3 regions of the Delftia sp. genome follow, and region 3 is predicted to be linked to each of the others. Evidence: predicted binding sites of a transcription regulator. Region 3 holds the regulator's gene; each other region holds the start of a gene.
The links. The regulator FNR, encoded in region 3, switches genes on or off when oxygen is low (the NO sensors DNR and NnrR bind a similar motif). The targets are predictions, from matches to a motif close to TTGATNNNNATCAA.
Positions count from the first base shown of each region.

Region 1 (3,246 bases), on a different contig from region 3:
ATGCGGATCTGGTCGATCTCCTTGCGGATCTGCTCGGAGCCCTGGGCGCTGGCCTTCTCGCTCTTCCACACGTCTTCGAGGTCGGCGTACTCGCGCTCCAGGCTGCCGAGTTCTTCCTCGATCAGTTGCAGGCGCTTTTGCGAGGCCTCGTCCTTTTCCTTCTTCATGGCCTCGCGCTCGATCTTGAGCTGGATCATGCGGCGCTCGAGCTTGTCCATGACCTCGGGCTTGGAGTCGATCTCGATCTTGATCTTGGCCGCAGCCTCGTCGATCAGGTCGATGGCCTTGTCGGGCAGGAAGCGGTCGGTGATGTAGCGGTGGCTCAGCTCGGCCGCGGCCACAATGGCCGGGTCGGTGATGTCCACGCCGTGGTGGGCCTCGTAGCGCACCTGCAGGCCGCGCAGGATGGCGATGGTGTCCTCGACCGAGGGCTCCTCGACCAGCACCTTCTGGAAGCGCCGCTCCAGCGCCGCATCCTTTTCGATGTACTTGCGGTATTCATCGAGCGTGGTCGCGCCGATGCAGTGCAGCTCGCCGCGCGCCAGCGCAGGCTTGAGCATGTTGCCCGCGTCCATGGCGCCATCGGCCTTGCCGGCGCCGACCATGGTGTGGATCTCGTCGATGAACAGGATGATGCGCCCCTCTTCCTGGGCCACTTCCTTGAGCACGGACTTCAGGCGTTCCTCGAAGTCGCCGCGGTACTTGGCGCCGGCCAGCAGGCCCGCCATGTCCAGCGACAGCACGCGCTTGTTCTTGAGGCTTTCGGGCACCTCGCCGGCCACGATGCGCTGGGCCAGGCCCTCGACGATGGCGGTCTTGCCCACGCCGGGCTCGCCGATGAGCACGGGGTTGTTCTTGCTGCGGCGCTGCAGCACCTGGATGGAGCGGCGGATTTCGTCGTCGCGGCCGATCACCGGATCGAGCTTGCCGATGCGCGCGCGCTCGGTCAGGTCCATGGTGTATTTCTTGAGGGCCTCGCGCTGGCCTTCGCCTTCGGCGCTGTCCATGGTCTGGCCGCCGCGCACGGCGTTGATGGCCGACTCCAGGCTGGAGCGCGTCACGCCGCTTTCCTTGAGCAGTTGGCCCGCACGCGTGGAGGCGCCGCTGCTATCGGTCAGCGCCAGCAGGAACAGCTCGCTGGCAATGAACTGGTCGCCGCGCTTGAGGGCTTCCTTCTCGATCACCTGCAGCAGGCGGCCCAGCTCGGAGCCGACCTGCACCTGGTCCTGATGCTGCACGCGCGGCAGGTCTGCCAGGGCCTTCTCGGCCGCGGCCTGCAGCTGGCCCACGTTGGCGCCGGCGCGCTGCAAGAGCGAGCGCGGACCATCGTCCTGGCGCAGCAGCGCCACGAGCAGGTGCAGGGGTTCGATATTGGATTGGTCACCGCCCAGGGCCAGCGTTTGCGCGTCGGCCAGGGCTTCCTGGAACTTGGTTGTCAGTTTGTCGATTCGCATGGTGTTTCTTTTCGCTCCTGAAACAGGGTCATTGCGATTTATCTGATACCGGCAGGGCAAATTTCAAGCCATGCCCGGCCCGCAAGGACAGACGCTTGCGCCAGATCAAGGCCGACGAGGCCGGCGAGGCCGGCCATCCTTCTCAAGCATTGCGCTGAAAGATCGAGAACTGCGTAGGCGTAACGCCCAAATGCGCCCGGAAGCTGCGCACCAGGTGGCTGGCGCTGGAAAAACCGCAATCCAGCGCCAGCTCGGCCAGCGGCGGCACGTTGCGCGCAGCCAGGGCGCGCCGTGCCCGGGCCAGGCGCTGCTGCAGCACCCATTCGTGCACCGTGCAGCCCATGCTCTGGCGGAACATGCGCGCGAAATGGAATTCGGAAAGACAGGCCTGCCTCGCCAGCGCCGGCAGCGACACGGCCTTGGAGTCATGCAGATGCGCCTCGATATGGGCCAGCACCCTGCGCCGCACGGCCGCAGAGAGCCCGCCCAGCGGCCGCTGCAGCGCCTGCACCTGGCGCGGCGTGGCGGACTGCAGCACCAGCCGGTCCACCAGTTGCTGGCCAATGGCATCGGCCGCCAGTTGCTGCTGCGGGTCCTGCCAGTCCAGTTGCATCAGCGCACGGGCACCGGCGTGGAAGGCCTGATCGTCCCCGTAGATCTGCGCACGCAAGGTGCGCGAGCGGGGCTCGGCATCCAGCATGCGGACCACGCGCCCCGCCCAGGCCAGGTCGGACACATACAGGTGCAGGAACTGCACGGGCGATCGCACCAGCCAGTGCGATTCGTCCTCTGGCGTGAAGATGCAGATGCGCCCCGGCGCCCCCATGGCCTCGGGCCGCGCCTTGAGTTGCGAGCCCTCGCCGCCGGCCAGGTAGACCGACAAGGTGTGGTGGCCTGGCTGGCAGTAGCGCACCTCGTCGTCCACATTGGCCCAGACGGCCAGCTCCACCCCCTCGCTCAGGCGCACGCGCCGCTGCAGCCTGGCCTTGGAGCGTGACAGCACCTGGCACAGGTGGCTGGATGGCAGCTCGGGCAGCGGCGTGGGCGTCATGGCAGCGATTGTGGTCCCGCCGCCATACCGACGCATGGCGCCAGGCCATCAAACCGCAGGAATCTGCCATGCCCGCCCAGCCTGCGGCGCCATCATCACCGGCCATGACTGCCACCCTCTATGCCCTGGTCGTGCTGATCTGGGGTTCGACCTGGATCGCCCTGAAGCTGCAGCTGGGCGCCGTGCCCGTGGAGCTGTCCATTGCCTACCGCTTTGCGCTGGCCGCCGTGCTGATGTTCGCCTGGCTGGCCTGGTCGCGCCAGCTGCGCGTGCCCCGCGGCCCGGCGCTGCCGCGCGTGCTGGCCCAGGGCCTGTGCCTGTTCAGCTTCAACTTCGTGTGCTTCATGCATGCCAGCGAGACGCTGGCCAGCGGCCTGGCCGCCGTGGTGTTCTCCAGCGCCAATCTCTGGAACGCGCTGCTGGCGCGCATCATCCACGGCCGCGGGCTGGCGCCCCATGTGCTGGCCGGCAGCCTCTTCGGCCTTGCAGGCCTGGTGGCGCTGTTCTGGCCCGAGCTGCGAGAAGGCCGGCATGCCAGCCTGCCCGGCCTGGGCTGGGCCGTGCTGGGCACGCTGTGCTTTTCCTGCGGGAACATGCTGTCGGCCTCGCTGCAGTCCATGGGCTGGCGGCCGGCCCAGACCAATGCCTGGGGCATGCTGGCCGGCACGCTGCTGCTGACAGGCTATGCGCTGGTGGCAGGCCTGCCCTGGCGCTTCGATGCCAGCTGGACCTATGTGGGCT
Region 1 is NZ_JCABYI010000031.1:89,844-93,089, reverse strand. It holds gene clpB (ATP-dependent chaperone ClpB) at 1-1,454, opposite strand, end outside; gene AC5I49_RS21550 (AraC family transcriptional regulator) at 1,597-2,505, opposite strand; gene AC5I49_RS21545 (DMT family transporter) at 2,610-3,246, shown strand, end outside.
Region 1: the regulator FNR is predicted to act here: its motif matches at 1,550-1,563, upstream of clpB (ATP-dependent chaperone ClpB).

Region 2 (3,246 bases), on a different contig from region 3:
TACGGCGCGCGGCGCGCAGGTTTTTTACAGTGGAACCGTCGCTGATGCAGATCGCGGCTTTGAAAAAACAAGGCCTGATTGCACGGCACGACTTCAACATCACTGAAAGGAACAAGCCATGAATGAAGACCGCATCAAGGGCAACTGGAAGCAATTCACCGGCAAGATCCGTGAGCAATGGGGCAAGCTCACCGATGACGATCTGGACGTGATCGCCGGCAAGCGCGAGCAATTCCTGGGCAAGCTGCAGGAGCGCCAGGGCCTGGCCCGCGACGCTGCCGAAAAGCAGCTGACCGACTGGCAAAAGCGCAACCCCGACTTCCGCTTCGAAGACTGACGAGGGTGGACTGCGGATGGGCTGGTCGCCCTGGCCGGCGCCCCCATCCGCTCCTCGACAGCCGGCATGCCCCCAGGGCATGCACCCAAGGCCCGCCGCCGCAGGCACCAAGGGCCACCTCAGTACAAATACAAGGAGTTCCATCATGCAAACACCGCAACGCTTTCGCCACATGCTGTCCGCCGTCGCCCTGGGCCTGATGGCCTCCGGCGCCATGGCCATGACCAATGCCGAGCACACGGCCGCCAAGAACCAGATCGAGGCCGACTACAAGGCTGCCAAGGAACAGTGCAAGCCGCTCAAGGACAACGCCAAGGACGTCTGCGAGAAGCAGGCCAAGGGCCAGGAAAACGTCGCCAAGGCTGAACTGGAATCGCGCCGCAATCCTTCGCCCAAGAACAGCGAAAAGGCACTCAAGGCCAAGGCTGATGCGGACTACGACATCGCCAAGGAAAAGTGCGATGACCTCAAGGGCGACGCCAAGGATGTCTGCGTGAAGGATGCCAAGGCTGCTCATGTGCGTGCCGTCGAAGCCGCCAAGGTGAACAAGGCCCAGGCCGAACCTGCCGCCAACTCTGCCGCCAAGGCCGCCAACGTGGCCGAGACCCGCAAGGACGCTGCCGAGGAAACCCGCGAAGCCGACTACAAGGCTGCCAAGGCCCGTTGCGACACCATGAGCGGTGACGCCAAGGATGCCTGCGTGGCTGATGCCAAGCGTAAATATGGACAGTAAGCTCCCCCTGAGCGGCTGACGCCGCTTCCCCCTCTCTACCCGCTTCGCGGGGGAGGGGGACGACGCCCTCGCCGCGAGGCGGCTCTTGCTTGGCGTCCCTGATGTTGGGGCGTGCCAGTTTTATCCGCCTTGACCAAGCCCCGCTCGCGGGGCTTTGCTGTTTTCGGGTTGGCTGATGTGGGTCAAACGGGTTGGGCGGTGCTGTTCCTAAGCTGCAGGCTTTCACGATGAAGGCAGGAGAAGCATATGGCCGTGCTGGAATGGAGCGGAGCGCTGGCATTGGAGTTGCCGGCCATGGACGAGGTGCACCAGGAGTTCGTGCTGCTGCTGGCCGAGGTGGAGGCGGCCGATGATGCGCAGCTGTGCGTGCGCTGGGACGAGCTGATCGCGCATACGCAAGTGCACTTCGACCAGGAAGACCGCTGGATGCAGTCCACGCGGTTCACCAGCACCAACTGCCACAGCCTGCAGCACAAGGTGGTGCTGCAGGTGATGCGAGAGGGGGCGGCCAAGGCGGCAGCGGGGGATCTGGCCGTGATCCGCAGCATGGCGGGCGAGCTGGCGGCCTGGTTCGTGCACCATGCGCAGACCATGGATGCGGCGCTGGCCCTGCATCTGCGCAGCGCGGGCTTCGATCCCGCCACGGGCTCGCTGGCCCACCCCGAGGCCTTGCCCGAGCAGCCCATCACGGGCTGCGGCGGTGCCTGCGACGGCAGCGCCGACCGCGCGCGGGCCGTGCCGGCCTGATCCGGCGGGCCTTCAATCGGCCAGCCAGCCCGCTCAGGGCACGATCGCGGGCGAGGCCAGGATGGGGAAGATCTTCACCAGCCCGCCCGCCATCACCTCCACGGCCAGGGCCGCGAGGATCAGGCCCATGAGCCGCGTCATCACGTTGATGCCGGTCTTGCCCAGCACGCGCGCAATCGGGTCGGCCAGCGAAAAGCAGACCATCACCACCAGCGCCACCACCACGCCATAGCCCACCAGCGCCAGGTGCTGCCAGATGGTGCGTGCCTGGTCGGCATAGATCACCACGGTGGACATGGAGGCCGGCCCCGTCAGCAGCGGAATCGTCAGCGGCACCACGGCAATGCTGTTGCCCATGGCGGCCTTTTCCGCGCCTGCCGCCAGCGTGGGCGCGTTGGGCCGTTCCTCGGCCGGGCGGGCGTTGAGCATGTTCATCGCGCTGATCAGCAGCAGCAGGCCTCCGCCCACCTGGAAGCTCTGCAGCGAGATGTTGAAGAAGTCCAGCACCTGCAGCCCGATGATGGCGCAGGCCGCAATCACGCAGAACGAGGCCAGCGCCGCCGTGCGAATGGTCTGCTGGCGCTGCTGGGCGCTGAATCCCTCGGTGTAGTGGATGAAGAAGGGGACGATGGCCAGCGGGTTGATGATGGCCACCAAAGTGATCAGCGGTTTGAGGTCCATGGTTGCCTTGGAGCTAGAGGTTGCCGCCCGAGATATCGACCAGGCTGCCCGTGGTGTAGTGCGAGCCGTCGGACATCAGCCAGAGGATGGCGTCGGCCACCTCCTCGGCCCTGCCGCCGCGCTGCATGGGCACGTTGGGCGCCAGGCGCTCGACGCGGTCGGGCTGTCCGCCGCTGGCGTGGATGTCGGTCTCTATCAAGCCGGGCCGCACGGCGTTCACGCGTATGCCCTGGGCGGCGACTTCCTTGGCCAGGCCCAGCGTCATCACGTCCAACGCGCCCTTGGCGGCCGCATAGTCCACGTACTGGCCCGGTGCGCCCAGCCGCGAAGCGATGCTGGAGACGTTCACGATGGCGCCTCCCCTTCCGCCATGGCGGGTGCTCATGCACCGCACGGCCTCGCGCGCGCAGATGAAGCTGCCGATGGTATTGACGCGGAACATGCGCTCCAGCCGCTGCACGCTCATCTCGGCCACGGTCTGCGCGCGGTCCACCACACCGGCGTTGTTGACCAGGGCATCCAGCCGGCCGAACTGCGCATCCACCGCACCGAACAGGGCCAGCACCTCGGCTTCGTCGCCCACATCGGCCTGCACGGCCAGCGCGCGGGTGCCGGCCAGTTGCACGTCGGCCACCACGGCCTCGGCCGCATCGCGCTGGTGCTGGTAGCTGATCACCACGTCCCAGCCCCGGTGCGCTGCCATGCGTGCCGTTGCGGCGCCTATGCCGCGGCTGCCGCCGGTGATGAG
Region 2 is NZ_JCABYI010000001.1:99,638-102,883, reverse strand. It holds gene AC5I49_RS00515 (CsbD family protein) at 119-337, shown strand; gene AC5I49_RS00510 (hypothetical protein) at 483-1,070, shown strand; gene AC5I49_RS00505 (hemerythrin domain-containing protein) at 1,317-1,817, shown strand; gene AC5I49_RS00500 (MarC family protein) at 1,851-2,498, opposite strand; gene AC5I49_RS00495 (SDR family oxidoreductase) at 2,512-3,246, opposite strand, start outside.
Region 2: the regulator FNR is predicted to act here: its motif matches at 1,243-1,256, upstream of AC5I49_RS00505 (hemerythrin domain-containing protein).

Region 3 (3,246 bases):
TTCCCTACGGTTCCGCCGAGCCGGGCTCGCACACCGTATTCTTCGATATCGATGCCGTGCATTCAGGCGCGGGACGCGCGTCCGAAAAGGCCGTCTTCCTGGTGCCCCGGTGATATGTCTGGCCGGCGCCGCCCAGGCTGCGCCGGCTGTTTGAAAGAAAGAGGTTATCCATGTCTTCCAGTCCCGCAGTCTCCGCGCCCGCCACGGCCCCTTCGCATCCGGACGCCGGCAAGCCCTGGTGGAAGTTCGCCCATGTCTGGCTCGTGGTGGCCGGCCCGGCCGCCGTCGTGGTGGCTGGCGTGGTCACGGCCGTCATTGCGATCAATGGCGCCGATCCCGTGATCGATCCTGACTATTACCGCAATGGCATCACCATCAACGAGCGTGCCGATGGCGTGCGCGAAGTGCCCAAGAGCCTGGCGCCCGCGGTCACCGGCCGCAACCACGCGGCCACGCCCGCGCAGGACCATCCCACGGACCGCTGAACGCAGGAAAATGCCGTGCACAAGGCCGCAGTCGCGGCCTTTTTGCATGGTGGATGGCATCTCCAGCATGCGCGAGGGCCAAGGGTTTCCTACAGGCAGTGCAGGGTGCGCAGGGCTTGGCACGGTGCGAGGGCGGCGCGCACAATGAAAGCCACCCCTCGACAGCTCAAGGAGATCGCTGATGTTGGCCCAACGCTGGATGTGGATTGCCTGGCCGGCCTTTCTGGCCGCCGCCGTGATGGAGATGCTGGTATTCGCCTTCGTGGACCCGCTGGAGCTGCACTGGCTCGGCGACCTGGGCTGGTCGCGGCAGGGAATCTACACGCTGGCCTTCTTCGCCTTCTGGGGCGTGACCATGCTGTCCAGCCTCATGACCACCATGCTGGGACGCTCCACGCACGATCTCAACGACGGCGTGGTCTCCGAGCCGGACCCAAATCTGGCCATGCAGGGCCTGGGGCGCGATTGAACCTGCGTGCACTGCAATGGCAATGAACAAGGCCCGCGATCGCGGGCCCTGTTCATTGCCGGGGGGCGGGGCCTTGCGGCGTCACTGGCACTGCTGGCTGTTGACGATGCGCTTGAGCGCGTCCGTGTCCAGGATGCGCAGATGGCGCTGGCGCACCTCGATGATGTTTTCTTCGGCAAACTTCGAGAAGGTGCGGCTCACCGTCTCCAGCTTCAGGCCCAGGTAGCTGCCGATTTCCTCGCGCGTCATGCGCAGCACCAGTTCCGACTTGGAAAAGCCCCGGGCGTGGAGGCGCTGCACCAGGTTGAGCACGAAGGCGGCCAGGCGCTCCTCGGCACGCATGCTGCCCAGCAGCAGCATCACGCCATGCTCGCGCACGATCTCGCGGCTCATGACCTTGTGCACATGGTTTTGCAGGGCCGTGACCTCGCGCGACAGGTCCTCCAGCTTGTCGAAGGGCATGACGCAGACCTCGGCGTCTTCCAGCGCGACCGCATCGCAGGTGTGGTGGTCGTTGACGATGCCATCCAGGCCGATGATCTCGCCGGCCATCTGAAAGCCCGTGACCTGGTCGCGCCCGTCCTCGGTGGCCACGCAGGTCTTGAAGAAGCCCGTGCGGATGGCGTACAGCGAGGTGAAGGACTCACCGTTGCGAAACAGCAGGCCGCCGCGCTTGACCTTGCGGCGCGTGGCCACGATGTCGTCGATGCGCTGCATCTGCTCGGCATCCAGGCCCATGGGCATGCACAGCTCGCGCAGGTTGCAATTGGAACAGGATGCTTTGATGGTCTGAAGGTTCATGGAGTAAACATCAGCGGCGCAGCAGTGCGCCGGCGGTGACCTCGTGGATGGCGATGAGTTGGATCAAATTGTCGCAGCACTGCCGCGAACAACTCTTGATATGAGTCAAGGACGCGGCCAATGGGCTGCGGCACAGTGGACGACATTAGAGGAAAAAACCCATGACCGCTGTCACCCCAGAGCTGCTGCGTCGCTTCGACGTACCGGGGCCCCGATACACCTCGTTCCCCACGGCCGATCGTTTCGTGGAGGCTTTCGGTGCTGAAGACTATATCCTGGCACTTGAGCACCGCAAATCGAGTACCGCAGCGCGGGCCATGCCTTTGTCGCTGTATGTGCATGTGCCGTTCTGCGAGTCGCTGTGCTACTACTGCGCCTGCAACAAGATCGTGACGCGCCACCACGATCGCGCGGCCGTCTACCTGGACTACCTGGCGCGCGAGATGGCCTTGCACACGGCCCATTGCGGCAAGGGCCAGGCCGTCAGCCAGCTGCACCTGGGCGGCGGCACGCCCACCTTCTTCTCGGACGATGAACTGCGCACGCTGATGGCCCTGCTGCGCGAGCATTTCAAGCTGGAGCCGGGCGGCGAATACTCCATCGAGGTCGATCCGCGCACCGTCAGCGTCGAACGCCTGGCCGTGCTCAAGGAACTGGGCTTCAACCGCCTGAGCTTCGGCGTGCAGGACTTCGACGAACAGGTGCAGATCGCCGTGCACCGCGTGCAGCCGGCCGAGCAGGTGTTCGCGCTGGTGGCAGCGGCACGGCAGCTGGGCTTTGCCTCCATCAACGTGGACCTGATCTACGGTCTGCCCAAGCAGACGCCCGAGTCCTTCGAGCGCACGCTGGCCCAGGTCAATGCGCTGCGGCCCGACCGCATCGCGCTCTATGCCTATGCCCACCTGCCCGAGCGCTTCAAGCCGCAGCGGCGCATCGCGGCCGAGGACCTGCCCCAGGGCGCCGACAAGCTGGCCATGCTCTCGCGCTCCATCGCGGCCTTCATGGACGGCGGCTATGTCTACGTCGGCATGGACCACTTCGCCTTGCCCGAGGACGCGCTGGCCGTGGCCAAGCGCCAGGGCCGGCTGCATCGCAACTTCCAGGGCTACAGCACCCAGCCCGACTGCGACCTGATTGCGCTGGGCGTGTCGGCCATCGGCAAGGTGGGGGCCAGCTACAGCCAGAACGCCAAGACGCTGGAGGAGTACTACGACGCCATCGACGCCGGCCACCTGCCCGTGGTGCGCGGCCTGGCACTGTCGCGCGATGATCTGGTGCGGCGCGCCGTCATCATGGCCATCATGTGCCAGGGCGCCGTGCTGTTCGAGCCCATGGAGCAGGCCTGGCTGCTGGGCTTTCGCGAGTACTTCGCCCCCGAGCTGGCGGCGCTTCAGGACCTGCAGGCCAAGGGGCTGGTGCAGATCAGCGACGAGGGATTCCAGGTCACGCCCATGGGCTGGTACTTCGTGCGTGGCGTGGCCATGCTGTTTG
Region 3 is NZ_JCABYI010000009.1:201,291-204,536, forward strand. It holds gene ccoG (cytochrome c oxidase accessory protein CcoG) at 1-113, shown strand, start outside; gene AC5I49_RS07255 (FixH family protein) at 171-485, shown strand; gene AC5I49_RS07260 (hypothetical protein) at 667-954, shown strand; gene fnr (fumarate/nitrate reduction transcriptional regulator Fnr) at 1,036-1,755, opposite strand; gene hemN (oxygen-independent coproporphyrinogen III oxidase) at 1,917-3,246, shown strand, end outside.